2 regions of the Candidatus Amarobacter glycogenicus genome follow, and region 2 is predicted to be linked to the other one. Evidence: riboswitches for the same ligand, from Rfam matches in the RefSeq annotation. Region 2 holds a riboswitch; the other holds the start of a gene.
What was found. Region 2 has a riboswitch for cyclic di-AMP ahead of IPG14_RS11675 (hypothetical protein). Riboswitches for the same ligand answer to the same signal wherever they lie in the genome.
Positions count from the first base shown of each region.

Region 1 (14,679 bases), on a different contig from region 2:
TGGGCAAGGAGCAGCGGGACGGTGCTGCCGTACTTGCCAAGCGGACCGCTGCCGTTCGCGCCGCCGCCATCGATCATGACGATGCGGTCCACGGACGCGAAGGGCGCTGCAAGCGCGCCAGCGATCTCGGGAAGCCTGGCAATCAGCTCCGGGTAGACGGAGAGCTGAAGTGCGGCCTGGTTGTAAGCGTTAAGCGATTCAGCCAGCTGGCGCTTGCCTTCGGCTTCGCCGAGGAGGATGGCCTTCTGGCCGGCGCCATCGGCTTCGAGTTCGAGGCGATGGGCTTCCGCGTTCAGAGTTCGGGCGCGGGCTTCGCCCTCGCCCTTGGCTTCGATTTCCTTTTGTTGCGCTTCGGCAATCGAGATGCGCTGTTTCATTTCGCCTTCGCCGGCGAGGGCGCGCGCATCGGCCTGGCCTTGTGCACGTTCGACCATCGCCAGCCGCTCACCCTCGGCGCGCAGGACGGCCGCGTGGCGCTCGGCCTCGGCGGGCTTGATGATGCTGGCTTCGAGCGCCTGCTGCTGGCGAAGCACTTCCTGTTGTTCGACGGCGATGTTCGAGCGGACGCGCTCTTCTTCGACGGCGACCTCGGCTCGCGTGACTTGCTTGCGAGATTCCGCATCGGCAAGTGGGCCCGCCTGTTGTGCGCGGGCCCGTTCGGCCTCCACGTCGGCCTGCGCCTTGGCGACGCGCAAGTCCCGGTCACGTTGTGCCTCGGCGATCGAGGCATCGGCGATTGCCTGGGCCGTCTGGCCTTCGCGTTTGGCCTCCGCGGAGCGCATCATCGCGTCGCGCGCGGCTTCGGCTTCGCCGATCTCAGCATCGCGCTTCACTTCGGCGACGCGCTTGCGTCCGAGGCTCTCGAGGTAGCCGTTGTCGTCGCTGATGTGCTGAATGGTGAGGACGTCGAGGTTCATGCCGAGCCCGGCGAAGTCCGAGCCAGCTTCGTTCGTGACAGCCGAGACGAGGGCTTCGCGCGAACTGTTGATCTCCTCGACGGTCATCTTCGCGCAGATGCTGCGGAGGTGGCCGGAGAGGATCTCCTGGACGGTGGCGTGGAGCTGGTCGCGGTCGGCGTTGAGGAAACGCTCGGCAGCAGTGCGGATGGCTGCGTCTTCAGAATCAAAGCGGACGAGAGCGACTGCGTCGACGTTAACCTGGACTCCTTCCTTCGAATATGCGCCCTTGATCGGAAGCGTGGTTTCGAAGGGTGCGAGGGTCATGTAGTCGACGCGTTCGATGATCGGGACGCGGATGCTGGCGCCACCGCGGACGACACGAAAGCCGCCGCGGCCGGTGAAGACGGCGACCTGGTCTGGCGGGACCTTGATGTAGAACCGCGCAAAGAGCGCGGCCACCAGGATGACAGCGAGGACGATGCCTCCGACGACGAAGGGGATTGCGGTTGCGACCACGAGGGGCTCCTTACTGGGCTTCCGTAGCAGGGGACGAACTTGGGGTTACGACGGCCGGGCCTGGGCCCGCCATCTCGATTCGGACCGTTGCCCCGAAGGGGATCCGCTGGCCATCAGCGGACCGGGCAGGCAGACCGATCCGGGCCTTACTGGTGGGCGCGATGACGGTCACGCGGCCGAGGCCACCTTCGGGTATTTCCGAAGTGACCTGCCCCTGGAGGCCTGTGAAGTCCGCTTCGTGGACGTCGGTCGAACCCTGCTGGCGGGAAATGGGCAGGACGATGAGGAAGAATGTGCCGCCTGCGACGCCGAGCCCCCCGCCGACCGCGAGGAGGGCGGAAGCCCAGGCAGGCCAGTCGAGCGCAGTGCCGATGAAGCCGCAGCCGCCAAATGCGGTGGCGAAGACGAAGATCACGCGCGAGCTCAGGGGACTCGGATCGGCGCCGAGGTCTCCGTGGTCACCGAAATCGAAGATCTCGCCGAGGATGAAGGTCACAGCGAGGAGCGCCAGGCCGACTCCGAAGATGACGAGGAACGCAAACTGCATAGTGCCTCCACTCAGCCGCGCGATGGGCGTGCCGTCTTGCCGGCAGGACGGGGGAATCATAGGGCCGCAGGCACCCGGCGTCAGCAGTCGGACCAGGGGTGCCATCGCTGCGGTGTGAGTGGGCCATGAAATTCGCAGCTGGTACGGTTGGAACATGACGATAGAAGTTGGTCAACCTGCCCCGGCATTCGCCCTTCGGAACAAGAAGCGCGAAGAAGTCACTCTCGATTCGTTCCCAGGGAAACACCTGGTGCTCGCGTTCTACCCTCTCGCGTTCACCGGTGGCTGAACGAGTGAGATGACGGCCTTCCGGACCCACACTGACCGGTTCGTGGAGGCCAATGCCCAGGTCCTGGGCATCTCAGTCGATTCTTTCGCGGCAGCAGGTGAGTTCGAGGAGAAGCTTGGGCTGGAGTTCCCCCTGGTGAGCGACTTTCCGAAGAACGAGGCCGGCAAGGCGTATGGCGTTTACAACGAGGCTGCCGGAGTGATGAACCGGACGACGGTAGTGATCGACAAAAACCACGTCGTCCGGGGCATCTACATCGAAGCGCGCGACTTCGAATCGCACCCGGTGAAGGCGCTGGAATTGCTGGCGGCATTGACGTAGACCAAAGGCTGGCCGGGCCGCTTGCCGGTACAAGCGTTGTGATCCCCCGCGTCCTTCGCTTAGGATTCGGGCACGACGAAGGTATCGGTATGCATGTGTCAAACTGCATTTTCGGAGCCCCGGATCGAACATAGAACCACCTGGCCGCTGAACCGGCACGAGGCCCGCCAGAACCTGGCGGGCCTCTTCCGGTTCTCTGTAGCCGAGAGAGAAGTGGAGCCATGCCGCAACCCTTACAGGGGGAACTCATTCGCCTGCGCGCGCGGGAAGAGACGGACGTCGACCATTTCTACCGTTGGATCAACGACTGGCAGGTGACGAAGTTCCTTGGTGCCCGCTATGTCCAGAGCCGAAAGTTCGAATCCGAGTGGCTCGCCTCGGGAGATCCCGGTCCCCAGGAGGCGCGTTTCGTCGTCGAGACTCTGGACGACCAGAAGCCGATCGGCTGGGTGGGCCTCCACCCCGGCTTCCCCGAGAACCGCACCGCTGGACTCGGTATCGCCATCGGAGAGCACGAATTCCTCGACGGAGGCTACGGCACCGATACGATGCGCACAGTCTGCCGCTTCGGGCTCGAGATGATGAACCTCCACCGAATCGAGCTCAGTGTGTTCGATTGGAACACGCGCGCGATCCGCGTGTACGAAAAGGTCGGCTTCAAGCACGAGGGCGTCGCCCGGGACGCGATGTGGAAAGCCAATAGATGGCACCAGTTGGCCCATATGGGCCTCCTGCGAGGAGAGCTTCGATGAGCCAGGCAAAAGCCGAACCCACCAGCACGTCGTACGCCGAGTCGCCGTACGAGGGACGACTGATCAGGCTTCGGGCCAGGGAACCCGAGGATGAGCAGCTCCTGCACGAATGGTTCAACGACCCGGAGGTGACCGAACATCTCGCCCTTCGCTATCCCCTCTCGCATCGGACCGAGCGCGGGTTCATAGAGAGGATGTCGGAGGTTCGGTACGGAAACGCGAGCTTCGCCGTCGAAACGCTGGAAGGGCGCATGATCGGCGGTTGCGGGCTTGAAGGCGCCAGCCCGGAGAACCGGTCAGCGACACTCGGCATCGCGATCGGCGACAAAGCGTACTGGGATGGCGGCTACGGGACGGACACCATGCGCGTGCTCTGTCGAGTCGGGTTCGAGGTAATGAACCTGCACCGCATTGAGCTGGATGTCTACGCAAACAACAAGCGCGCCATCCGCGTGTACGAGAAGGTCGGCTTCCAGCTCGAAGTGACGAAACGGAAGGCGCTTTACAAGTTCGGGCAATACCACGACATCCACGTGATGGGGTTGCTGGAAGGGGAGCTTAAGCTGGAGGACTGACCGGCCGGCCCGCCGTACTAACGCGTTATTCATCGGAAAGCTACGCTGGGGCGGAGGAGACAACTCGTTGTCGATTGAGCTCGTTGGCTGGGTGGCGGTTGTGCTGACCCAGGTTTTCTGGATCCCCAACATCCTGCGGATCTTCCGGACGAAAGACGTCCAGGGCTATTCGCTGAGCGCCTGGCTGATCATGTTCGGTGGGTTGAGCTGCTGGCTCGTCTACTTTGTCTCCAAGGGCGACCTTGTGGGCACGGTCGCGAATATTTCCGGCGTGGCCGGGGCAGGAGTCACACTGGCCTGTATCTGGCACTGGGGGCGGAAACGGCCCGATGCGGCCGCCGACGGGGCACGAAGTCGGGTGGGCGAAGTGTTCACGACGGATCAGGGATAACCCCAATAACGGCTCGAATTCTGTCAACCAAGCGGTAAATTTGTGACGAAAATCGCAATCAGGGGTTGACACCCTTGTCCGAAGATTGGTAGCTTCCGGCTGTAAGCGGTTTTCCCGCCGTTTACAAAGCGCTCGGTTAAACAGTGCAAACACCTGCCTAGTGCGCCGACAAGGCGCAACGGGGGACCCAGTTCCTCGGGGCGAATTTAGCTGCTCCCGCTGTGCAGCTAATAGGGCGCCTTCCGCCCGAGCCCGTCAGCTAACCCCGGAGGCAGTCTCGGAAGGCCTGGCGAGCAGGTCGCCCGCATCGAGGTCTTTTTTTCTGCCCTCGACTACTACTTACGACTCGTTAGAGGAGGAGATCCCTATGCCAGCTTTGCAGGAAGCCCCCCCCAAGTCATGCCCGAAGTGCCGCGGCTCGATGATCGTCGAGCGGGACTGGCACGGCACGTACGGTAGTTGCATCATGTGCGGCTACGTTCATGAAGTGCTGACGAGCCCGCCGGTGGACCTCGCGGCCGAGGAAGCGGCACTGCCGCAGCGGCAGCGCCGCCGCCAACCGTCCCATGGCAAGCTTCGGCTCTGAGTCGAAAACAGCGAAAAGCATCACACGAGCCCCCGATTACGGGGGCTTCGCTTTTCCCGGAGATAGGTTGTTCCCTATGATTCCGGGGCACAGGGGGTTCTCCAACTCATGGCATACATACGACTGACGATCGCCAAGCCAACGCGGGGCCAGGAAGCACGGCTCGAAGAACTCATGCGGAAGCTCGACGCGCTTTCCGAGGGCCGGCCGGGATTCATCCAGAGTTACTTGCTTCGCCCGCATGACGACTCGGGCGACATCGCCCGAATTGGAATTTACGAGAACGAGGCAGCGGCCGAAGGGCTGGCCAACACCCAGTCGTGGATGGCGCTGCGTTCCGAGATTCACCTGTGTTCCGAAGCGGGGCACACGGATCGGGCTTTCTTCAGCATCTAAGAGAGGCCCCGGCGCGAAGGCCGGAGGCTTCACACTGTGGCGGGGGCAAGAGCCCCCGCTGTTGGCGTTTTCGCTGCCGAGCGTGCGGCGGAACCCGTCGGCGGAAGGCCGACGTAGACCTGCGGGACGGCCCAGCCGAGTCGTCGGGAAACGCCAATTCCTTATGCGGGTTTTTCCCAATACGCCCCCCGGATGCCGTGCCTAGACTTCAGGGAGTCTTAAGGGAATCGGAATCGAAGTTCTTAGGACGGGGGAGGCGGCGCTATCGCGAGCGGATTTCGAGGCGCTGACCACGGGAACTCACTGAGGGAGCACACCTTGAATACCACTCGCACCATCGGCCGGCCGGTTGGTCTCCGGCACGCGGCTTCGAACACCCAGCAGGGCTCGCGAGGTCCGAATGTCATCCGGATCGTCCTTGTTGATGACCACGCGGTCATCCGGCAGGCGTTGCGGATGCTTCTCGAAAGCCATGCGGAACTCGAAGTCGTCGCCGATGTGGAGAACGGCCGCGAGGCCGTCCAGGCAGTCGAAAAGCTGCAGCCAGACGTGGTCCTCATGGACGTCGTGATGCCCGGCCTGAATGGCCTGGAAGCGACACGCCAGATCCGGCGCTCTTGCCCGGGCACGCGAGTCGTGATGTTGAGCGGCTTCGTTGACGAAGACCAGTTGCTCGACTCAATTCGCTCGGGGGCTTCGGGTTACATCATCAAGAAGTCGGATGTCTCCGAACTCGTGCTCGCCATCCAGACGGTGCACCGGGGAAACAGTTACTTTTCGAGCGCGCTGAGCGAAGGCTTCGACCTCGCCGAGGTGCTGTACCAGGCGAAGCGGACGGATCAGCGAAACGGCGTTGAGGCACTGACCAGCCGCGAACGCGAAGTGCTCCAGCTGATCGCCGAGGGCTACACCAACCAGGGAATCGCGAACGAACTCTACATCAGCGTGAAGACGGTAGAGGCACACAAAGCGCACATCATGGCGAAGCTCCACGCCCGCAACCGCACCGACCTGATCCGCTACGCGATCCGCAAGGGAATCGTGCGGCTGGAAAGCGTCGAGGAAGCGCAGTCGATGCTCGGTCCGGATGTCGACGCCCTCGCCGGGTAGAACAGAACTAAGATCTACTCATCCGCACATGCCCGGTTAGCAGCCGGGCATTTCCGTTTCTCAAAGGACGACGCCAGGGATGCGGAATGACAGGCAAGGTCCGGTCGACTCAGTCGGAAGTGTTCGATTTACTCGACTTGACGGTGGTGGCTCGCTCGGATGTGTTGGACTTCGACCCCTTGACGGTGGTGGCGCGTGCTGCGGGATTGGCAGCCTGGTCGGCATCCTCGGACATCACGCCGGCAGCGGTTTCTTTTTCACCCATACGGAGTCCCCTGGCGCCCAAACATTGAGCGGCAGTTTCAGCGTAGCGCCTGTGTCAACGGCGGCGAGGCGACGAAAAGCCCCGGAGTCTCGACTTCTCCGGGGCCCTTCTCGATGCGGTGGGCGGCTGCGCTGAGGTTACCTCACACGGCCTGCCTGAGGGACGCGGCTTCGCTGCGGACAACCATGGCGAAGGCGCAGTCACGACAGATCACTGTCGCGTAGCTATTCGCCCGGAGACCGCCGGATTCCATGTCGGCGACCACGAGTCGCGAGTGCGCCCGGGTCACCCGCCCGCAAAGCGGACACGGTGAATGACTGACGAGTTCCATGCTTCGAGACATCTCCCTACCTCAAAGCGCCACCGGAACCAGAATCCCACTGGCGGGAGCGCGGCGAAATCGGGGATCCTGCCTACGGGAAACCCTTAGCGGTGCGCACGGCCACCCGCGTGGCACCGGGCTATACTCGCGGGAGAGGGACGCGTAATGAGGACTGTCCGCCTGGGACTTGCGCAAATCAACACCACCGTGGGTGACCTGACGGGGAATCGCGGCCGGATCAGCGGCGAACTGGCAAAAGCACGACGTGAAGGCTGCACGATCGTCGCGTTCCCGGAGCTGGCAATCACCGGCTATCCGCCCGAGGACCTGGTGTTGCGACGGGCTTTCTGCGAAGCCTCACGGGAAGCGGTTGCGGGCCTTGCGACGGAGACGGCGGGGCTGATCGCGGTGGTGGGCTTTGTCGACTGGCACAACGGCGATGCGTACAACGCTGCGGCGGTCTTCATCGATGGTGAGTGGCACGACACCTACCACAAGCAGCGTCTCCCGAACTACGGCGTCTTCGATGAGGAGCGGTACTTCGCGGCCGGCGACCGAGTGCCGATCTACCGGGTGGGCGACCTGGTCTTCGGCGTAAGCATTTGCGAGGACATCTGGTATCCCGGCTCGCCGCTCGATGCGATGGCGCTGGGCGGGGCGGAGCTCTGCATCAACATCAATGCCTCGCCGTACCATCGGGGGAAGGCGCTCGCCCGGGAGCGGATGATCTCGACGCGGGCGGCCGATAACCTCATCGCGGTGGCGTATCTGAATGCAGCCGGGGGACAGGACGAGCTGGTGTTCGATGGCGCGTCGATCGCATGCGATGCGGGCGGCCAGCTCCTTGCGCGGGCCCCTCAATTCGAGGAAGCGCTGCTGGTCCTGGAGGTCGACCTCGATGCGGTCGCCCAGCGCCGGCTGCATGACCCGCGCCGGCGCGTCGAGCTTCGAGACCGGGAACGACTGATCGACGTCGAGCAACGACACATTCCCGACCCGCACGGCCGCTTCCGGCTGCCCGAGCGGCAACCGGTGACCGGGGAACAGGCTCCCTTGCTCGACGACCATGCCGAAGTCTGGCAGGCGCTGGTCCTGGGCACGCGCGACTACCTGGCGAAGACCGGCTTCAAGCAAGTGCTCATCGGGCTTTCGGGCGGCATCGACTCCGCGCTGGTTGCGGCGATCGCGGTCGATGCTCTTGGGCCGGAGAACGTGATTGGCGTCTCGATGCCGAGCCGTTACTCGAGCGACCATTCGATGACCGACGCCAACGAGCTCGCCGCCAACCTTGGGATCGGCTACCTGACGATCCCGATCGAGCCCGCGCATGCCGCGATGCTTGAAATGATGGCTGACGCTTTCGAAGGAACCGCGCCCGGCACGGCGGAAGAGAATCTCCAGTCTCGCCAACGTGCCAACGTGATGATGACGCTTTCCAACAAGTTCTCGTCGTCGATTGTGCTGACTACTGGAAACAAGAGTGAAATGGCCTGCGGTTACGCCACGCTCTACGGAGATATGGCCGGTGGCTACGGGGTTATCAAGGACGTGCCGAAGACGCTCGTTTATGCGCTCGCGCGCTGGCGAAACGAGCAGGAGACGAGGCCGGTGATCCCCGTCAGCACCATCACGAAGCCGCCGAGTGCGGAGTTGAAGCCCAACCAGTTGGACCAGGACACATTGCCACCTTACGAGATCCTCGACCCAATCATCGAGGCGTATGTGGAGGACGACCGCACCGTCAGCGAAATCGTGGCCATGGGCTTCGATGCCGAAATCGTCCAGCGAACCGTGAGGATGATCGACCGGAACGAGTACAAGCGGCGACAGGCGCCCCTGGGCGTAAAGATCACGCCGCGGGCATTCGGCCGGGACCGGCGACTGCCGCTGGCGGCCCGACTCACGCAGTAGTCTCGATGGCCCGCATTCCGGGGTGATTGTGCGGTCACTTACCGAGCGGTAGAGTCCCTCCTGCCGAATCACCTCCGGTAGGAGTTTTCCGTGCCCATTTCGAATACCTGTGTGAAGACCGGCCAGCATTCCGTCGCGATGACCCAGATCCCCTATCCGGACCAGCCGGGGCCGGGCCAGGCGCTCATCCGCACGACTCTCAGCACCATCTGCGGCAGCGATATGCACCTCGTCGACGAGATGCCGATACCCGCGGGAGTGCCGATGGGCCACGAGGCGATCGGTGTGGTCGAAGCCGTCGGCGCCGGTGTCACGAACTTCAAAGCGGGTGACCGGGTGGCGTCGGGCTGCCTCGCATGTTGCGGCATGTGCAAGCGCTGCCAGGAGGGGGACCACAGCGTCTGCGAGACCTTCAACGCGCCGGGCAACCTCCTATTTGGGGCGCAGGGCGAGTATTTCCTGGTGAACGGGGCGCAGGCCGGACTGGCCAAGGTGCCCGACTCGCTCTCCGACGAGCAGGTGCTTTTCGTCACCGACATCATGTCGACTGGTTTCGCTGCCATCGAACGGGCGGGGATCCGGACGGGCGACACGGTCGCGATTTTCGCTCAAGGCCCGGTGGGACTGTGCGCGACCGCCGGGGCGAGGGCGCTTGGCGCCGGAAGGATCATCGCCGTCGAATCCATCCCGGAGCGAGTGGCCATGTCGAAGCGGTTCGGAGCCGACATCGTGCTTGACCCGGCGGACGCGGTCGCGAAGATCCAGCAGATGACGGGCAACCGGGGCGTTGACATCGCGGTGGAAGCCCTGGGCCACCAGGCGACGTTCGCGAATGCCTGCGCGTCCGTACGCATCGGCGGCACCGTCAGCAGTGTCGGGGTTTACGGGGCGTTCCCGGAACTGACAATGGCGACCGGCGGGACGTTCATCCACAGGAAGCTGGTCACGACCCTTTGCCCGGTGGGGACAAACCGGCTGGAGCGGCTGATGGCATTGATTGCCGGCGGAACGGTGGACCTGACGCCCCTGCTGACGCATTCGATGAAGATCAGCGACACGCCGGCAGGCTACGACCTGTTCCGAAAGCGCGAAGGCGGCGTGCTGAAGATCGCGCTGCGCCCTTAGCCAGCCTAGCTAGAACTCGGGTTCACGCTTCTCAAGGAGGGCCCTGACGCCCTCCTTGTAGTCGTTGCCACGCATGAGCTGGTTGAGGAGCATCTCGCTCTCTGCGACGGAAGAACCGACGTCACGATGGAGGTCGGTGTAGACCTGTTGGCGAGTGACACGAAGTGAGGACGGAGCGATCCGGGCGGCGAGACCCGAAGCGTAGGCACAGACTGCCGGCATGAGGTCCTCGGGCGGAAGGCACCTGTGGACCAGGCCCATCTCGGCAGCCTCGTCGCTCAGGAAGACGCGGCTGGAGAGGAGCAACTCCTGGGCACGGGCAAGCCCTATCAGGCGCGGGAGCAGCCACGACAGGCCAAATTCGGCGGGAAGGCCGAGACGGCCGTGAGCGGTCGTGAGTTTGACCCCGGAGGCAGCGAAGCGGACATCCGCGAAGCATGCGAGGACGAGCCCAACGCCGGCGGCGGGGCCGTTGATTGCCGCGATCACCGGCTTGGTGAGCCCGAAGTGGAATGCGAAGTTCGTATCGAACTCCGGTCGCACACCGTATCCCGGGTTAGCGACAGGCTCGTGGATGCCGGAGTCATAGCCACCTTTTTCGATATGGCCCTCGAGGGCCTGCGAATCCGCGCCGGCGCAGAAACCGCGCCCCGCGCCGGTGACGATGACAACGCGGACGTCATCGTCGAGTTCTGCCTGTTCAAGGCACCACCGGTATTCGGTGTGCATCCGGCCCGTCCACGCGTTCAGGCGGTGGGGACGGTTCAGGGTGATCGTCGCGATGCGGTTCTCAACGGCGTACGTCGTGGCCTTGAGGTCCATTCGGGAGATTCTATCGCACCTCAGCAGTACGGCTCGGCGGCGACAAGCGGCCGGCCGTCGAGGCGGCGCAGCGTGCCGGCGATTTGGCCAGCTTCGAAGAAGCCGGGGAGCGCGTAGATGGTCACCTGGAGCCGACCAGTCCAGACCACGTTCTTCGCACCCGGCGCCGAGGCCCCGATAGGCTCATCCACAAACACGACACCGTCGCGTGTGACGGGCGGCGAGAGGGCGTTTGTGACCTCCGGTGGGGCGCCGCAATGCCATTTCATCGTGAGTGTCACCGGCGGGGAGCACGGGGCCGGGCCGCAGGCGCCATAGACCAGGAGCACCATGTCCGGGGCCCACTGGATGGAGGAGAGCTCGAACGGACCGGCTCGTAGACCGACCCAGACCGGCGGCTCGCCCCGGAGGCTTTCGCGGGCGGCCTGATCGATGGACGATCCGGCTCCGTCGTACGGCCGCCCGGACTGGTAGCGGATGCCGTGCGCTTCGTAGACGACTTCTCCTCGTACGGTGGCGTTCTCGCTCTGCCTGATGGCTGCGAGCACACCGAAGGCGGCGCCAAAGAGAACCACGCCACCAAGAACCGGAACAGGGCGGAGGCAGCTGCGGGCCGGAAACAACCACCGGGCGAGCAACGGTCCCGAGCTGGCGATCCCGCCGGCCACGGCCACGACGAGCAGGGTCCATCCCAGCGGGCTGACGACTTCTTCGCCGCCTCCGCCGCAACCGGCGCAATCCGTCGCCCGATAGGCCAGGACGCTCGCGATCAGCCCTGCTGGGACTGCGAGCCAGGCGAAGCGCAGTCCAGCGACGCCACCAGACACCACAACGAGCGGGAGACTGACGGCGAGGACAAGTCCCACCGAGCTCTTGTCCGGAATCAGCCAGGTTCCGACTGCAGCGATGAGCAGAGCGAGGACCGGCCGGAGTGCGTACTCGGTGGTCCGGGTTCCCCAAGTGTCCGCCCGTGCCATGGCCGAGAACATACCACAAGGCGGACCGCGGCTAAGATTCCGCCTGTGGGTCGCGGGTTCGGTGGCACGTTCCAATACAGGGCATGGCGCGTCGTGTCGGCGACGTTGGAGCACATGCCTCCGCGCGCGGGGTATGCCGTCGCAGCGGCAGCCGGGAACATTGGCTATTACTGCTGGCCACGGGGACGAAGGGCGATGCACGAGAACTTCGCGCATGTCCTCCGAGGGACACCGCGCAAGACACGGCACGCCGTCGCTCGCCGTTCGATGGTGAACTACTGCAAGTACCTCGCCGATTTCGTGCGGTTCCCTGGCCTCTCTCCTGAGGCGATGGTGGGCGCTGTCACGGGCGGACGAGAGTTCGAAGCGCTGGACGCGATCCTCGAACGCGGGCAAGGGGCGGTCATCGCCTGCATGCACTTCGGCAACTGGGACCTTGGCGCCGGCGCGACCGCAGCGCGGGGATACCCCCTGACAGTGGTGGTCGAGACATTTGCCGATCCGAGGCTCGATGCGCTCATCGCAGGAGCGAGGGAGCGGGCGGGAATGAACCTCGTGAGGATGGAGAAAGCTGGACCATCGCTCCTGCGGGCGCTGACGCAGAACGGCGTCCTGGCGCTACTCATCGACCGTCCTGTCGCGGAGGGCGGCGTGAGAGTGACGTTCTTCGGCGAAGAGGTCGAAGTCCCCGCCGGGCCGGCACGACTGGCCTTACGGACCGGTGCGAAGGTGGTGCCGACGGCCTTCGTGCGTACCTCGCCCGGAAAGCCCGACGTCACGGCCATCTGCGACTTCGACATCGAAGCGGTCTCCACGGGCGACCGCGACGGGGACACGAAGGCACTGACGCAAGCAATCATGCAGGCGCATGAAAGGATCATCCGACAGCACCCGGACCAGTGGTACATGTTCCGGCCGATGTGGGCGAAACCGGCCCGGGCGGTCGTACGGTGAGCATTCGACTCTGGGTGTTGCGGGCAAACCAGCCGCTCGTCGCAAGGTTCCCCGGGGCGTTCTACCGGTTCGCGTGGCTTGCCGGTTGGCTTTCGTTTCACCTGCAGCCGCGGGCCCGCCGAAACGTCATCCGCAACATGCTGGCGTTCACGGGTGGAGATAGGCTCGCCGCACGGCGCGCTGCCCTGGGTGTCTTCCGGAACATCGCGCAGTATTACGTCGACCTCTGCACACTCCCATCGCGCGACATGCAGGGAATCGAGGCGGGACACCTGGAGCTCGTAAGGAGTGACCGGCTCGCAGAACTCGATCATCCAGGTCCGATCGTCATCGTCAGCGCGCACACAGGTAACGCCGAGATGGCCATCCAAGCGCTCACCTACCGGGGTCGGCCCTTCGTCGCACTGGTCGAAGCGCAACAGCCGCCGGCGTGGTCGCGGTACCTGCGCCGTCTGCGGTCGTCCGCGGGGGGCGAGTTCCATGAGACGACCTTCGCCGGCATCCGGGCCTGCATCGAGACCTTGCATGAAGGCGGGCTTGCGGGGTTCATGGGCGATCGCGACATCCAGGGGAATGGACTCTGCACCGCACTCGCCGGGCGCAGCGTCCGGTTGCCGACGGGACCGTGGGAAATTGCTCGAAAGACCGATGCCCGGGTATTCCCCATCTTTAGCACACGCATAAAGCACGACCGCTTCCGGGTGTTCGTGGAGCAACCGTTCAAGGTTGCGTCGACAGAGGACGAAGATGCCGACATCGCCGCGGCCGTCCGCCGGTTCGCGGCGCTCCTGGAGGAGCATCTCACCCGGGAGCCTTCGCAGTGGGCGTTCACCGAGGACTTCTGGAAGGTGCACACCTGTGGGTAAGGCGGACCTGCACATCCACACTCGAGTGAGCGACGGGATGGCGAGCGTCTCCCAGGTGCTGGAGTACGTCGAGCACCGGACGGACCTCGATGTCGTCGCTATCACCGACCACGAAGATGCGGGGGGTGGGCTGCGGGCAAGGGAGCTCGCGGCGAAGCGCGGCTACCGCTTCGACGTGATCGTGGGTGCCGAAGTCACAACGATGCAGGGGCACGTGATCGGGCTCTTCCTGGAGACGACTCCGGCGAGTTTCCGGCGGGTAGAATCAACGATCGAGATGATCCACAACCAGGGCGGACTCGCCGTCGCGCCCCACCCGCTGAGCTGGCTGACACGTTCGATTAGCAGCCGGACGCTCAACCGCCTGGCGCGACAGGACGGCCCCCGGTTTGATGCGATCGAGCTGGCGAGTCCGAGCCCAGCGGCGCTTCGGACGCGTGAGCGGGCGGTCCGCCTCAACAACGAGGTCTGGCGACTTCCGGCCATCGGAAGTTCGGATGCACACCACCTCGGCCACATCGCGACCGGTTGGACCGAATTCGAGGGAAGCAGCGCGGACGCAGTGCGCGATGCCATGCGGAGCGGACAAACGACCGCCCGGATGTCGGTCTACCCCAGCATGCGAGAGATCGGCTTCGCGCGACTGGCAGCAGGGCTCGCCTGGGGCTACAGCGCGACCCCGCGGAAGATGTTGAGGCGCCGGATATGAAACGATACGGATACCGATCGCGTCCGCGATCGCCGCGGATGGGAGGTCCCCGAGCTTGCCTGTGAACGTGCTGCCTACGCGGTTGCCCAAGGGCGTCCAGGACACCATCGGGCGGACGGTGGGTGGGCTGGGCATCACACCGAATGCGATCTCACTCTTTGGATTCGGGGGCAACCTTGCCGCGGCGTGGCTGATCGCGAACGGAGAGCTGCTGTTCGCCGGGATCGTTTTCCTCTTCTTCTCGGCACTCGACATGGTAGACGGCGCCGTCGCGCGGGCCACCGGCCTGGCGAGTCCCTTCGGGGCGGTCTTCGATGCCGTGCTCGACCGTGCGAGCGAAGCAATC
Region 1 covers NZ_JADJAT010000004.1:81,649-96,327, reverse strand. The annotation lists gene IPG14_RS07815 (SPFH domain-containing protein) at 1-1,415, opposite strand, end outside; gene IPG14_RS07810 (hypothetical protein) at 1,426-1,962, opposite strand; gene IPG14_RS07805 (redoxin domain-containing protein) at 2,117-2,572, shown strand; gene IPG14_RS07800 (GNAT family protein) at 2,794-3,324, shown strand; gene IPG14_RS07795 (GNAT family protein) at 3,321-3,899, shown strand; gene IPG14_RS07790 (SemiSWEET family transporter) at 3,967-4,290, shown strand; cyclic di-AMP (ydaO/yuaA leader) riboswitch at 4,435-4,579, shown strand; gene IPG14_RS07785 (hypothetical protein) at 4,658-4,876, shown strand; gene IPG14_RS07780 (antibiotic biosynthesis monooxygenase) at 4,985-5,272, shown strand; gene IPG14_RS07775 (response regulator transcription factor) at 5,591-6,382, shown strand; gene IPG14_RS07770 (hypothetical protein) at 6,492-6,647, opposite strand; gene IPG14_RS07765 (hypothetical protein) at 6,790-6,978, opposite strand; gene IPG14_RS07760 (NAD+ synthase) at 7,135-8,880, shown strand; gene IPG14_RS07755 (alcohol dehydrogenase catalytic domain-containing protein) at 8,971-10,005, shown strand; gene IPG14_RS07750 (enoyl-CoA hydratase-related protein) at 10,015-10,827, opposite strand; gene IPG14_RS07745 (hypothetical protein) at 10,848-11,804, opposite strand; gene IPG14_RS07740 (lysophospholipid acyltransferase family protein) at 11,850-12,758, shown strand; gene IPG14_RS07735 (hypothetical protein) at 12,755-13,624, shown strand; gene IPG14_RS07730 (PHP-associated domain-containing protein) at 13,617-14,333, shown strand; gene IPG14_RS07725 (CDP-alcohol phosphatidyltransferase family protein) at 14,395-14,679, shown strand, end outside.
Region 1: linked by a shared signal. The riboswitch ahead of IPG14_RS07785 (hypothetical protein) and the one ahead of IPG14_RS11675 (hypothetical protein) in region 2 are both predicted to bind cyclic di-AMP.

Region 2 (14,679 bases):
TGCGGCCCCTTCTCACCGAAACCCGTGATGTTGGCGTAGACCAGCCGGGGATTGATCGCTGACAGGCGCTCGTATCCGATGTTCAGCCGTTCAGCCACGCCTGCCCGGTAGTTCAGGAGCACCACGTCGAACCCGGGAATGATGCGGTGGATGAGAGCCTGTCCATCCGGCGTCCCCAGGTCCACGGTCAGGCTCCGCTTCCCGCGGTTCAGCGACTGGAAGTACTTGCCTTCGTTGGGGACGACTGCGCCGCTGTTCCTGCGATCTTCTCCACGAAGCGGCTCGACCTTGATGATGTCGGCGCCCATATCCGAAAGCGCGACGCCTGCGAATGGCCCCGCCACTATCTGCGAGAACTCGAGGATGCGGATGCCGGCGAGCGGGCCTGTGTGCGCCATTAACCCCTCGGCAACCCGGCGCCTCGCGTCGCAATCACATTCCGCTGCACCTCGCTCGTCCCGCCCCGAATTGTGGCCGGCACCATGCCCAGGTAGTGGCGCCCGAAAGAGGCCTCTCCGTCGTCTTCGGTCACTTGTCCGCGCAGTCCCATCACCTGCATGGCCGTTTGCGCCACGCGCTGCGAGAGCTCCGAGTTGAAAAGCTTCGCCATCGAAGCTTCGTCGTTCGGGAGCTGCCCGCGGTTCTGCATCGAGCTGATGCGCATTGAGAACTGGTACATCACTTCGGCCTCGATGTACCGCTGCGCAATCTCGTGCCGAAGCACCGAATGCGTCAGCCGTTCCCGAAGGACCGCGTCGCCCGCGACCACCTTGAGCAGCCGCTTCAGCGTCCGCTTCGCACCGATCGCGCCGCCGATGTTCGAGCGCTCGAAGTCCAGCAGCGTCATGGCGACGTACCAGCCGCGGTTCTCTTCACCAACCAGGTTCGCCGCTGGGACCCGGACGTCCTCGAAGAAGACCTCGTTGAAGTAATGTCTGCCGTTGAGATCGACCAGCGGCCGGATCGAGATCCCGGGCGCCCTGATGTCGTCGATCAGGAGGAACGAGATGCCGCGGTGCTTCGGCGCCGTTGGGTCGGTCCGCACGAGAGCGAAGATGGCATCGGCAGTGTGCGCTGCTGACGTCCAGATCTTCTGGCCGTTCAAGATGAAGTCGTCGCCGTCTCGCGTAGCCCGAGTCTGCAGCGAAGCAAGGTCCGAGCCCGCTCCGGGCTCGCTGTAACCCTGCGCCCAGGTGGCCTCGCCGGCGAGGATGGGAGGCAGATACTTCTTCCGCTGATCTTCGTTCCCGTGGAGGATGAGCGTCGGTCCGAGCAGGCCGACACCGGAACCACCAACCGCAGGCGCCCCCGCAGTCGCCAACTCCTGGTTCAAGACGAACTGCTCCATCGCGCTCATGCCGCCGCCGCCGTGCTCCTTTGGCCAGTGGGGCGCGACCCAGCCCTTCTCCGAGAGAGCGGCGTGCCATTCAACGGCGGCCTGCCGTGCTGCCGGGTCTGCGGACTTCCGGTCGTTCTCCCAGGCGCGCTCGCCGGGACCACCGCTTTCGGCAGCGAGCTTGTAGCGCAGGGGAAGCCGGGTGTTGATGACTTCGCGGACCGCCGTCCGGAATCGGGCTTGTTCTGGCGAATCGTTCCAGTTCACAGTGCCGTGCAGTCTGCGGTGGGTGCGGCTGCTCTGCAACGTTCGCCCTGAAGCCCGCCACCGTCGAACTCCCGGGGACGTGCTCTCCCACTGTCCCGCGAGGGGCGGAGACGACTGTGGCGCCTCGTCGTCCACCAGCCAAGACCACGTGACCGTTCCGCGTCGTGCCCCAGCGCTGAACCTGAGCCCGCCGGTTTTACGCCGAATTTACAGTCCGATAACCCGCAGACAACCCGGTGCACCGCCAGTCCCGGCTAGCGTGGAAATAGCCGAACTTCGCCCGCGTGGGCGAAGGCGGGGGACCCACTTCATGGGGTGAATCGTCCTTCCCACTCATAGGAAGGGCGTAGGCGACTACCGACGCCGAACCCGTCAGCTCACCTCGCAGGCTTTCGGAGGGTGTTCCCAATCCCTCCCCATCCGAAGTGCCTTCCGTCTGGAAGGCATCGCACGGTCGCAAGGAGGACACATGACCGTCTATTCAGGCACCTTCACGCCCCAGGCCGCCGTCGGCAAACCCGATGCGTTCCGCGACCCGCTTTCCGATGCACGGGAAAAGCTGCGACTGGCCGCACGACTGCCGTTCCACGCTGCCAGACCCAACGCGTGGCAGGAGTCGTTTCACGACCTCGCCACGGACGCCCGGGCAGCGATTCGCCGTCATGTTTGGCTGGCTGGCCTCGCCGACTCGCCCCTCAATGCCGTCGAGGACGTCCAGCCTCGCCTCAGTTTCCGGGTCGGGATCCAGCGTTCCGAGCACGACATCTTCCTGTCGGAGATCGACGACCTGCTCGCAGCCGCGGACGACGAGACCCCGGTCGACATCTGGAAGATGATCGAACTCGGCGAGCGCGCCATCCTCCTGGAGATGGCGCTCGCCCGCCATCACAATCGTCTCTCCTGGCTTCTCTTCGAGGCGATGTACGTGGAGATCGGCACCTCAGGCTGAGCGGAGCTGCCGCTATCGGCAGACGGTCCCGGGGCTCGGTGTGCACGGCACGCCAATGGCCGTCGGCGCCGACGTCGGCACCGGTTCGAACGTCGGTAAGGGTATCTTCGTCGGGCTCGGCGTCGGTGAGTTGGTGGGGTGCGGTGTCTCCGTCGGGCGGATGGTGGCCGTCGCCGTGGGCGTCGGCGTCGAGGTTGCGGTCGGCGTCTGCGTGTTCACCGGGGTCTCAAGCGGCGGCTTCGCCGTAGGGGGCACCTCGGTTGCGGGGGCTGCCGTCGCCGGCGCCGCGGTGGGGCTGGAACCCGCCGGGTTTGTCGCGGTTTCCGCTGGCTTCGTCGGAGTCGGGCTCGCGGTCGCAGTTTCGGAACTCTTCGTCGGCGCGGGTGAGGACTCGCTCGTGGGCGGTGCCATGGTTGCCGTTGGAGAAGGCATGCCGGCGTCGCTGCCTCCATGGCTGACCGCCACCGCCGCTACCACAATGATCCCTGCGGCCGCCGCCCCGATGACAGCCAGGACTCCCCACGGAGGCCCGCCCTTTGGCGGAGGCGGGAGCGGCGACGACGGTTCGGGAGCCGCCTGCGGGGGTTCGACTGGTTGCCCTGGTGCGGGTGGCGCCCCTGGCGGAGTGCGCGGAAGCGGCAGCACGATCGGCGGGAGGAACTTGTAGATGCGCGCTGAACTGGCCTTCCCGGCGCGCGCTCCAGACAACGGCTTGCCCCGTTGCTTGCCGCCGGGGCCGTCAACCGGGATTTCCTCCGGGACGAGCGAGGTCAGGTCGGCGGGCAGGTCTGCATGCACGCTCGGGGTGTGCGGGTCGCCGATCTCCTCCGTCCCGTTGCTGGCAAGGATGGCATCCACGACCGTTTCGAAGTCTTCCTCCAGCGCGCCGGCGAGTTCCCTGAGCGCGGTGGACGGCACGGCCAGGTACCGCGCCGGTCCACAGGCCCCACGGACCTCGAAGATGGACCTGTCCCAGGTAGCCACCCGCGGGACGACCGCCCGTGGACCGTTCTGCCATCGGTGGATGCCCATTCCATAGCTGGATGCGGTGGCCGGCGCCGCTGGGCCGGCGAGTTCGCTCCCGCTCACTTCGATGCCGGCTGATGCCTCGCCGTCCGCGATTGCGCGCAGGCCCGCCGTATCCTGGGCGGCGCCGAGCCGCGCCATCTGGGCCTCCGCCAGTGCCGTTGCCTCCTGCAGCAGCGCCTGCGCCAGCCTCGTCGTTCCTCCGGGTGTTCGCAGCAGTGCCAGCCTCCCCGCGCTGTACAGGTCGACACCGGTGCTGGAGCGGTGGACCCGGTAGCCGAAACGTTCATGGCACGGCAACAGCTCCAGGACCGTCTCGCCCGGAAACTGTCCGGCAATCGCGGCGAGTGTGCTGCCTGCCGCGAACGCCGCCACCGCCCCAAGTCGCGTTCCCTCGACAAATTCGCCGCACAGTTCGAGCCGGTCTGGGCGTGGACGGATGTAGATCCCCAGCGATTGCGGCCGGTCGATGAGCATCGCGAACGCCGGTCCGAAGGTCCGGGCGTAGCGTTCGGCCAGGGCCGCATCGGCGGGACCCGGCGCCGAGACGCTCAGGTGGGTGGAGTAGCCTCGCGCCTCGCATCCCGGTGGCAGCACCGCCTCGAGTGTCGCCCGTGCCGCCGCAGCGGCTGCCACGACAGCTGCGGCCACTCCCTGCCCGACGGGGATCGGGGGCGTCGCGACCTCTGCCTCCGCTTCGTCGCAGGTCAGGACCATGCCGGAACGGAGTCGGTAGGCGTTCACATCGCCAGGATCCAGACGCAGCCCGTCCACGTTCAGACCGTGGATCAGGTCCCGAAAATCCAGGCGTTTCCCGTCTTGCCAGACCTCGAACTCCTGCTCGATGCCGATGCGGATCCCGGGGCCGGGCGCCGCGGCCAGTCTCGCCAGCAGAGCTGAGGCGCCGCCGTTCACGGTTCGGTTCAGTGCGTCTTCGGGTTGGACTTGTCCGCCGGCGTTCCTTCGTCGCCCACGGCGATACCCTGCACCCCTTCCTCGTCGATCGCGATGCCACCACCGCCGCCGATGTCCTGCACGTTCTTGATGTTCGATTTGGTGTTGTTTATGGCCGCCGCGGCGGGGTCCCCTGGGCCACCCGCCGCAACTCGCTGGACTCCCTCCTCGTCAATCGCGATACCACCACCACCGCCGCTGTCTCGAAGGTTCTTGATGTTGGAGTGGCTGTTGTTTATCGCGGACGCGGCGGGATCTCCTGAACCACCACCTGCAACGCGCTGGGCGTCCTTTGTTTCCGCCTTCTTCGGTGCCGCCTGTCGTTCGAGTTCGCCCGCGTCGTCTTCCAGGTCGCCGCCATCCTCGGCGGCCGTCCGATCGTTGCTCTGGTTAGATTTCGTCTTCTGCTTGAGCGCCCCCGCCTCTTCGGCGCTTGCCGTTTCCTTCTCTCCCATGTCGGTTCCCTCGCCTGCGTATCACCGGCAACGTAACACCGATGTCAAGGCGCGATACCGCCGCCCTGCTCCTGGCCGGGCTCCCCGGCCTCCCCGCGAGTGCGCCAGAGGTAGAACATCGGGACGGCCCCTCCCGTGTTCGAAAGTACCAGCGCTGCGACCCACTTGTACTCCCGTCGCTTCCACGCGCGCCGGACGGCGATGAGCTTCCACGCCATGTCCCACACCACGATTGGGAAGACGACCTTCTTCTTCGGTTTCGATCTCATGCCCCGCCCCTACGCCAGTTCGATGTTGTCGAGCAGCCGCGTCTTTCCGAACTTCACGACCATTGAGAGAATTGCGGGCCGCACGGCCGTTCCCTCCAGTTCCTGGAGCGATTCGTCGTCTGCCAACGACACATAGTCCAGTTCGGCGAGCGGCTCGGCGTCGATGAGCCGCGAGACCGCGGCGCGAAGCGTATCCGCATCACGCTCACCTTCGGCCCAGCGACGGCGTGTGTCATCGAGGGCGCGCTTGAGCACCGTCGCCGCCGTCCGCTGCTCCGGGGAGAGATACACGTTACGCGAACTCATCGCGAGCCCATCCGTCTCCCGGACGATGTCGCACGGCACCACTTCCACCCCCAGGTCCAGGTCCCGCACCATTCGCTGGATCACTCTCAGCTGCTGGGCGTCCTTGCGCCCGAAGTAGGCGCGGTCGGGGCCCACGGCGTTGAACAGCTTGAGCACCACCGTCGTCACCCCTCGGAAGTGGCCGGGCCGCCTCGCACCTTCGAGCGGCCGGGTCACCTGCTCCACCTCGACGTACGTCTGGTATCCCTCCGGATACATGTCCGTGGCGCCCGGCAGGTAGACCGCATCGACACCAGCCGCGCTGAGCTGGGCCAGGTCGCGCACCTCATCGCGAGGATACCGGGAGAAGTCCTCGTCCGGTGCGAATTGGGTGGGGTTCACGAAGATGCTCACAACGGTGAGCAGGTTCTCGTCGATGGACCGCCGCACGAGGTCCATGTGCCCCTCGTGGAGATACCCCATCGTTGGCACGAAGCCGACGCTGCCCGAGTTGGCCGATCTCCAGCGCCGCATCGCCGCAGGCGTCGTCAGGATGACTGGAGGCACGGGGTTGAGAGGACGGGTGTCTTCATCCAGCAGGAAGCGCGCGTCCCGCAGATTGTTCCATTGATCAGCCATCGAGACCTCCAGAGTCCCGAGGGGCCGGAGCGAAACCGCACCCGGCCCGGTGGTCCGTCACGCGGGGGTGAGCTCGGAGAGCGTCGCCTCATCCATTTCGAAGCTGTGTTCCCTGGTCGGGAACTCACCGCCTTCAACTTCACCGATGTATGCGCGGACAGCTTCGCGAATGGTCTCCCCCAGGACGGCGTAACGCTTCGCGTGCTTCAGCGTGCGCCGGTCGTCATAGATGCCAAGCATATCGTGGAATACCTGCACCTGCGCGTCACAGTCCGGCCCGGCGCCGATCCCGATCGTCGGGATCGTGATCCGTTCCGTAACCATCCGCGCCAACGGCGCCGGGATCGTCTCCAGCACTACCGCGAATGCCCCCGCCTCTTCCAGCGCGCGGGCATCCTGCAACAGCTTCGCCGCCGCTGCCGGAGTCTTTCCCTGAACCTTGTGGCCCCCGAACTGGTTCACGGATTGCGGCGTGAGCCCCAGGTGTCCCATCACCGGGATGCCGCAATCGACCATTCGGCGGACCAGTGGCGCGACGTGGCTGCCGCCTTCAAGCTTCACCGCCGTAGCGCCACCTTCCTGGAGGAGCCGCCCCGCGTTTCGGACTGCTTCATCGGCGTTCGCCTGGTAACTCATGAACGGCATGTCGGCCAGGATGATCGCCTTACTCGTGGCACGGACCACCGCCCGTGTGTGATAGAGGATGTCTTCCATCGTCACCGGCACGGTGCTCTCGTAACCGAGCACCACGCTCCCGAGGGAATCGCCGACAAGGATGATCGGGATACCCGCCTGCTCGACGAGCCGGGCCGAGGGGTAGTCATATGCCGTGATCATCGCGAACCGCTTGCCTTCGGCCTTCCACTGCTTCAACTGATGAACCGAGATGCGTCCCATTGCTGTCCCTTCCTTCGAGATCAGTGCGCCAGGACGGCTTCGCGCGGGTTGTGCGAAAAGCCGTCACCGGGTTCGACGTTCTTGATGCGATTGAAGCCATCGACGAAGACTTTCTTCGGCGCGATGGTTTGTGCTTCGGCCTCGGTGAGCTGTTGGTAGGCGATGATGATGACCGTATCGCCGCGGTGGATCAGATGGGCGGCTGCGCCATTCACGCAGACTTCCCCGCAACCGCGCATGCCCCTGATGGCATACGTCTCGAGCCGGGCTCCGTTCGTCACGTCGACGACCGCGACCTGCTCATATGGGAGGATCCCGGCCGCTTCCATCAGGTCCGGGTCCAGGGTGATCGAACCTTCGTAGTCGAGGTTCGCCTCAGTGACGGTTGCCCGGTGGATCTTCCCGGACATCATCGTTCGCATTGCCGCGTTGCCCCTGAGAATGCCCCGGAAACACAAATCCCCGCCTCAATGAGCGGGGTTCGGGAGGGGAGCGACGATGGCGCCACCCGCCGCCCGGGCCGCCCCCCCGCCCGCCCCCCCCCCCCGCCGGCGAATCCGGGGGGGGCCCCCCCGGGCCCCGGCCTCCTCCCCCCCCCGCCCCCCCCCCCCCCCCCCGCGGCCCGGGGCCGGGGGCCCCGGCCCCCCCCCCCCCCCCCGCCCCCCCCCCCCCCCCCCGCGGCGCGGCGCCTCCCCCCCCCCCCCCCTCCCCCCCCCCCCGGCCCCCCCGCGGGCCCCCCCCCCCCCCCCCCCGGCCCCGCCCCCGGCCGCCCGGCCCCTCCCCCCTTCCCCCGGCCCCCGGACCACCGCCCGGTGCCTTCGCAAACCACGTAGGGCGTCCCCGCTTCATCGAACAGTCCGGCGGCGCCAAACATCTTCCGCCCTTCTATCCCGTCGGGGGTACCCAAAACCCGGTATGCCGGCCACTCGGGTCCAGGGCGGGCGATGGGTGAAGACCGATCGGCCAGGGGGGGGGGGCCTTCGGCATCCCGGTGACTGGCTTCTGCCACGAACGGCGAGGCGATGACGTCGGGGGGCCCCCCGCCCGGCAGGAACAACCCCCGAGCTCCCTTGCGGATAGCCGGCACAGTTTGGGTCCGATCCTCATCCGCGATCGACTTACCCTGGCACTCCGCTCCGCTCACTGCGGCCATGCGCGCGACGGCTTCGCGGAGGCGTTCGGGCAGGCCCTGGACTGTGAGAGGTTCGCCAGTCTCGACCGTGCCGGTGACCGCTGGCACCTCCCCGTCGAGGATCTGCACGCTGCCGTTACCGCCATCCCAGGCTACCGACGCATCCAGCGGTGCGTTCAGCGGCACCGGTCGCTGGAGTCGTCCTGTTATGCGGCGTAACGGCGCGCCCGGTGCGGCGCTGTTCCGCTGCGCAACACAACCGAGTGCCGCCACCGCGGCGCCTCCCTGCGCCCGCCCTTTGGGGCCTTCGAGCACTTCCGGGAATCGAAGGGCCGGGGCGCCGGGGCCACCGCCGACCGTTCGGACGAGACTGCCAGGATCACAAAGGGCACAGACGTGCATCGCTCGATTCTCCCCACGAATATTCGAGCGGCATAATACGGAACCGCCGGGCCGTCGGAAACGCCAGACCTAGCGCGGCTTCATCGCCTCGTCCCAGAAGTCCCGCCGCAGCAGCTCCAGCGAAAGCCCAAGCGGGTTCTTCGGATGCATCCACGCGATGTCACCCTCGCCGCCGCCCTGGCTGCCGGTCATTCGACCGCCCGCAGCATCGATCGAGTCCGACGCCACGTGAACGTCCGGGACGGTGAAACCGATCGAATCGATCCCTTCCCCTCGCTTCTCGATGAGCTGCGCGAGTGGGCTATCGGGGCTCGCGGGCGCGATGATCTCCATCACCAGCCCGCCCAGTTGGACCATCGCCATCTGTCCGAACGAGATCGGCGCGCTGGCCCGGAGTACCTTCGCCCCGAGGACACCGGTCGCGTAGTCCACAGCCGCGTCCAGATCGCGGACGCGCAGGTTGATCTTGGCGAAAGCCATTTCGGTCATGAACATCCTCCGGGATGGGGACTCTGACCGAATGCTACGGGATCGCCAGCGTCACGTTCACCGGCGCGCCTGGGCTGTCGCCCACGGTGTGTCCCGTTGCGTAGTACGCACCATTGTAGACGACCGAAATGGCCGCCCCGACGCGGTTGGCGCAGCCTTCTGGCCCGGCGAAGTAGTCCACGCGGTAGCCGCCGGCAGCCGTCGTAAGGCGCGTCGGGCCGACCACGCCGTCGAACGCGAGGCTCACGGCAGTGTTCGCCGGCGCCGGCGCCCCGCCGATCGTGAAGATGCCTATCACGCTGTTCGGCGGTGAATTCGAACTGCTGTTCGGGCAGTAGTCACCCCCTGCCACCACGGGCGGCGGTGTCGGCTCGGGCGTGGCTGTCGGCTCCGGTGCAGGCGCTCCCGTGCCTCCTCCACCTCCGGTGTTCGTGTCTGTGGCCGGCCGGGTCGTCGCCGTGGGGCTGGGAGAAGCCGTCTCGGTCACGGTCGGCGATGCCGTCGCGCTCGGTGAGAGCGTCGCCGTCCGCGTCGGGCTTGGAGTCGTAGTAGGCCGCGCCGTCGGACTTGGCTCGTCTCCGGCGTCCGCGGTCCGGGATCCGCCACCGTCACCCGTCAGGAACCAGATCCCACCTCCCGCCATAGCCATGCCGAGGATGCCCAGGAGCGCCCAGCCCATTGCCTGGCGTGCAGGGGTGCGGAAAAACGACTGAATCCAGCTCATCGCGAACTAATGTACTGGCAGTCCGCCATTCGGTCGCCATCGTGCCAAAACTCGCGGTTAAGCATCTCTACGACTAGACCAGCCAGTGGTCGATCGGCTTCGCGTAGTCGCTCCGGAACGGCAACCAGGTGCGCCGCCCCGTCCTCGCGGATTCATACGCTGCGCAGACGATCTCCAGTACCTTTCGGCCGTCTTCCCCGCTCGAACGCAGTTCGGTCTTGCCTGCCACCACATCGGCGAAGTGCTGCAGCTCCTGCGGAAATCCGAACTGCCAGGCCTCCTCGTACATGGGGTACTGCCACCCCGGCTGGCCCGCCGCGCTGCCTGCCGCTTCTTCATCGGCCGCGGTGTACATCGAGATCGCCGGTCCCCGTTCAAGGTTCGCGACGAGCCGTCCCTTCGGGCCATACACCTCCAGGTAATCGTTGCCGCCCGGCATCGCCCAGGAGTTCTCCGCGATACCCATCGCACCATCGGGAAAGTGCAGGATGACGGTCGAGTGATCTTCGCCGATCCCCTTTTCGGCGTGCGCGTAACGGCCCATTGTCGCCGTCACTGCCTCGGGCCAGCCGCCCATGATCCAGCAGATTGCGCTGATGCTGTGGCAGCCCATGTCCATCATCACGCCGCCCCCCGCGCGCGAGACATCCCAGAACCATGGGGAGTATGGCCCGCCGTGGCACTGTGCCTGCTTCACCAGGAACGGAGTCCCCACGCGGCCGCGCGCCGTCAGCTCCTTCACACGCTGGTACATGGGCACGAAAAGCAGGTTCTCGGCGTACATCAAGGTCGTGCCGTGGTGCCGGCAGGCTTCGACCATCGCATCTGCCTGGGCGAGGCTCATCGCGAGCGGCTTTTCGCAGAGCACGTGCTTCCCGTTGTTGGCAGCCGTAATCGTCATCAGGGCGTGGAGGTCGTTCGGAGCGGCAATCGCGACCGCGTCGATCGGCCCGTTCGCGACCATTTCGCGCCAATCGGCGTAATGCGCGCCGATCCCCCATCGCCCGGCGAACTGCTCCGCCGTGTTTGGCGAGGCGACCGCGGTCACTTCGATGCCGTCTACCTGCCCGAGGGAATGGCAGTAGAGATTGCCGATGAACTGGGAACCGATGAGTCCGAGGCGGAGCATTCCGCGATTGTGGCTGCCTAAGAAGGTGCTGTCGATTCGCGCGCCGGTACCAACCCGCCGGCTCGCATCGGCTTCTTGATGAACAGCAGTAGGACCGCTGCGGCCAGGTTCATCCCCGCGACGGCGAGCAGCGCGCCGTCGTAGTCGCCGACGCGGTCCACGTACATCGAGACCAGCAGGGGGGCGCCCGCCCCCAGGAAGAGTGAGAATGGCAGCCCCGCGCTGCGCACCGAGCCGAGGTGGCGCCTGCCGAAGAATGTCGCCCAGATCAGTTCCTGCAATGGGATCATTCCGCCCCAACCGAACCCCAGGAGGAGAAACCCTCCCCAGATGATAGGGTCGTTATGTGCCTTCACGGAGGTCGTGATGACGATCAGCGAGACACCGGTGATGACCGCACTGATCGAGGCAAGCCGCTTTGGGTCCGTCTTGTCCATCAACAGCCCCCAGAACGGCTTGGAGATCAGCGCGGGGATGGACGCGAGGGTGATCATGAACGCCGCCGTCGAGCGGCTGTACTCCGCGTCAGTCATGAACGGGATCGTGTGCAACAGCATGACGCCGATGGTTAGACCGAACATCCCGAACGCGAAGACCAGCATGTAGAACGAAACGGTCCGCAGGGCCTCTTGCCGCGTCAGCGATGACGCGAAGTCCGCGGTGGCTTTCATCCCCCCACCGGATGCCACGTCCTCCGGCGACTTCCCATCCGGGTGGAGCCCGTAGTCTTCCGGGGCGCGCCGCATCACCATCGATATCGGAATGATCAGCACAGCCGCACCGATGCCCATCCAGCGCCAGCCCCAGCGCCAGCCCCATTCATCGATCACGGCCGTCATCACGGGAGTCAGGAGCACCCCGGCGAAGGAAACGCCCATCGAAGCCAGTGCCACTGCGAGGCCGCGTTTCTCGACGAACCATTTGGAAAGTGTCACGTTTACGACGAGGTTCCCGATCATCGCCGCGCCGATCGTCATCGCCATCCCGTTCAGGGCGATCCACTGCCACAACGACTGCACATAGCTCATGGAGAAGAGCGATGTCGACAGGATCACGATGCCAACCAGCATCAACTTCCGGCCGCCGTTGCGGTCCACATGTCCACCGATGAAGAAGCCCGTGAACGCCATGATCACCTGGGCTAGCGTCCGCGACAGCGTGAATTCCGATCGGGTCCAGTCCAGTTCCGTCGTCATCGGCTTCAGAAACGCGCCGACGACGTAGTTCTGCGAGCCAACGGCGACGAATTGGGCGACGAACGCAGCGCCGATCAGCCAGTACCCGTAATAGATACGGCGCGAGGCGTTTTCTGCACTCGCCCCGCCCGCAGACGCTATTTCATGCCCCATGAATCGTTACCCACTGATGAAGTGCTTGCCCGAGTCTACACGCGCGCCATCACTGCGCTATCGTCGCTCAACCCAGCAGGATCTTCAGCACCTCTGGTGTGTTCCCAAGGTCGGCAAGTGCAAACTCTGCGCCTGCTTCGCGCAGCTGTTCCGGCGAGTACCGGCCGGTGCCTACGCCCAGCGCTCGCGCCCCCGCCAGGTGCGCTGCGTCGATATCGAGCGGGGTGTCGCCAAGCACGATCACCCCGGCACTGCCGGCCGCCAGTCCGAACTTTGTCTCCAACTCGGCAATGCCGTCGCGCACCAGTTCAGCGCGGACGGTATGCCGGTCTCCGAATCCTCCGCCCGCGAAGTGCTCCCAGAGGCCGAAGTGCCGGAGCTTGTGCGCCGCTCCCCGCCGAAGGTTTCCTGTCGCCAGCCCGACCACCGCATCCTCGTCCGCGAGCGCGCCAAGCAATTCGCGGACGCCTGGGAGCACGACCCCACCCTTCTCCGCGAGACGGCCCGGGAGATGGTCGAGATAACTCTCCGCGATCCGCTCGAAATGTGAACTCAGGTCTCTTCCACCAAGCCCGTGACGTTCGAGGCACTCGTTGAAGATGCCATGGTCGGTCCGGCCGTCGAATACCATCCCTTCGGTCGCTTGCTCGATTCCGAACTGCTGGCGAAACGCCGCATCCATCGCTCCGCGGCCCGCGCCGTCGGTGCGTACCATCGTCATATCGATGTCGAAGAGGAGTATCCGGGGCATGCATCCAGTGTAACCCGGCACTTGTCCCAGGCATCGCTCGGCGCGCACGATTCGCTCCGGTGGCGATCGAACTCCGCGCATCCGGCGCCCGCGCCCTCATCGAACCTCGCTACGGCGGGCGTATCCACCAGCTCTTCGTGGAAATCGACGGTCGCGAGGAACCACTCCTGTTCGCGCCGCCCGAGCCGGCCATGTACGCGCGCGAGCCGTTCGCCGGCGGCTGCTACCCCATGGCCCCTTGGCCGAACCGGATTCGCGGCGGGAGGTTCTTCTGGGCTGGACGCGAGTACGCCGTTCCCCTCGATGCGGCCGGCCAGGCGCTCCACGGGCTTGTATTTGACCAGCCGTGGCAGGTGGTGGCTCGGGCCGGACGGGTTGTGGAAATGGTGTGCGGTTTCGGTGCCGGCTGGCCGTGGGAGGGCCGGGCATGGCAGCGAGTTGAACTCGGCCCAGGCTATCTCGCACTAAAGCTCGAGGTCCGTTCGGCCAGGGAAGCGTTCCCCGCTGGCTGCGGATGGCACCCGTGGTTTCGCCGCGATGTGGCAGGTTCCCGGGATGTTGGGCTTGCCGTCCCGGCCGGTAACCGGCATGTGCTCAGAGACCACCTGCCAACCGGCGAACTCGCCACGCCCTCGGGTGATTTCGCGCTCGAGGGTGCCCCGCTCGGCGCCCGGCGTTTGGATGACTGCTACACCGGCTTTCAGACCCCCGCTGCGAGAATCGATTGGGACCGGCTCTCGCTCACCGTCGCCTTTGCCTGCCCGCGGCCGCATCTCCAGGTCTATACGCCTCCGCAGGCGTTCTGCGTTGAACCCCAGACATGTCCCCCCGATGCCTTCAACCTCTCTGCAGGCGCTACACCGTCTTCTGAAGGAGCGGACTTTGCCGCGCCGGGCCGCCCGCTCTCGCTCACATCTCGCTGGACCTGGGCTTTGCGCTAGCGGCACGCGCTCCCTGAGCGCTCGCGGTTCGGCAGCCCAACATTTCCCGAGATGCTTTCGAACCCTTTTCGCGTTTGTTAGGCTACCGCAATCCCCAGACATCGAGCCGCACGATGACACAGCAACAGACCCCTCCCACCCTTGGCATGGGCCTCTCTCCCGCGAACCCCGAGTATCAGAAGGATCCGTTCACCCTCCTCGATGATGTCCGCGAGCAAGGCCGCGCCGTCTATGACGAACTGTTCGGGCGCTACATTGTTGGCCGCTTCGAGGATGTCCAGCAGATTCTCAACGACCGCGATCTGAACGTGGACCCGCGGAAGGCCGACGAATCCAGCTTCATGGCGAACTTCCGGCGCCGGTTCACCGATGACACCCGCGAGCCCTCTATGCTCTTCCTCGACCCACCCGACCACGATCGCCTCCGCGGCCTCGTGACCAGGGCCTTCACTCCCCGCTCCATCGAACAGATGCGGGGCCGCATCGGCGAAATCGCCAACGAACTGATAGATAAGGTCGAAGGACAGTCTTCCTTCGACCTCATGAAGGCGTTCTGTCAGCCCTACCCCACCATCGTTATCGCCGAAATGCTCGGCGTTGACCCGAACGATCAGGCCGACTTCAAGCGTTGGACCGACGACGGCGTCGCCGCCGGCTTCGACCCGTTCGCCGGCGAGGAGAAGCA
Region 2 covers NZ_JADJAT010000019.1:81,345-96,023, reverse strand. The annotation lists gene IPG14_RS11685 (CoA transferase) at 1-398, opposite strand, end outside; gene IPG14_RS11680 (acyl-CoA dehydrogenase family protein) at 398-1,603, opposite strand; cyclic di-AMP (ydaO/yuaA leader) riboswitch at 1,861-2,008, shown strand; gene IPG14_RS11675 (hypothetical protein) at 2,073-2,552, shown strand; gene IPG14_RS11670 (hypothetical protein) at 2,565-4,493, opposite strand; gene IPG14_RS11665 (hypothetical protein) at 4,502-4,987, opposite strand; gene IPG14_RS11660 (DUF5652 family protein) at 5,032-5,256, opposite strand; gene panC (pantoate--beta-alanine ligase) at 5,266-6,180, opposite strand; gene panB (3-methyl-2-oxobutanoate hydroxymethyltransferase) at 6,238-7,077, opposite strand; gene panD (aspartate 1-decarboxylase) at 7,098-7,499, opposite strand; gene IPG14_RS11640 (VOC family protein) at 8,681-9,100, opposite strand; gene IPG14_RS11635 (hypothetical protein) at 9,135-9,824, opposite strand; gene IPG14_RS11630 (Gfo/Idh/MocA family oxidoreductase) at 9,898-10,953, opposite strand; gene IPG14_RS11625 (MFS transporter) at 10,971-12,302, opposite strand; gene IPG14_RS11620 (HAD hydrolase-like protein) at 12,370-13,053, opposite strand; gene IPG14_RS11615 (hypothetical protein) at 13,113-13,994, shown strand; gene IPG14_RS11610 (cytochrome P450) at 14,108-14,679, shown strand, end outside.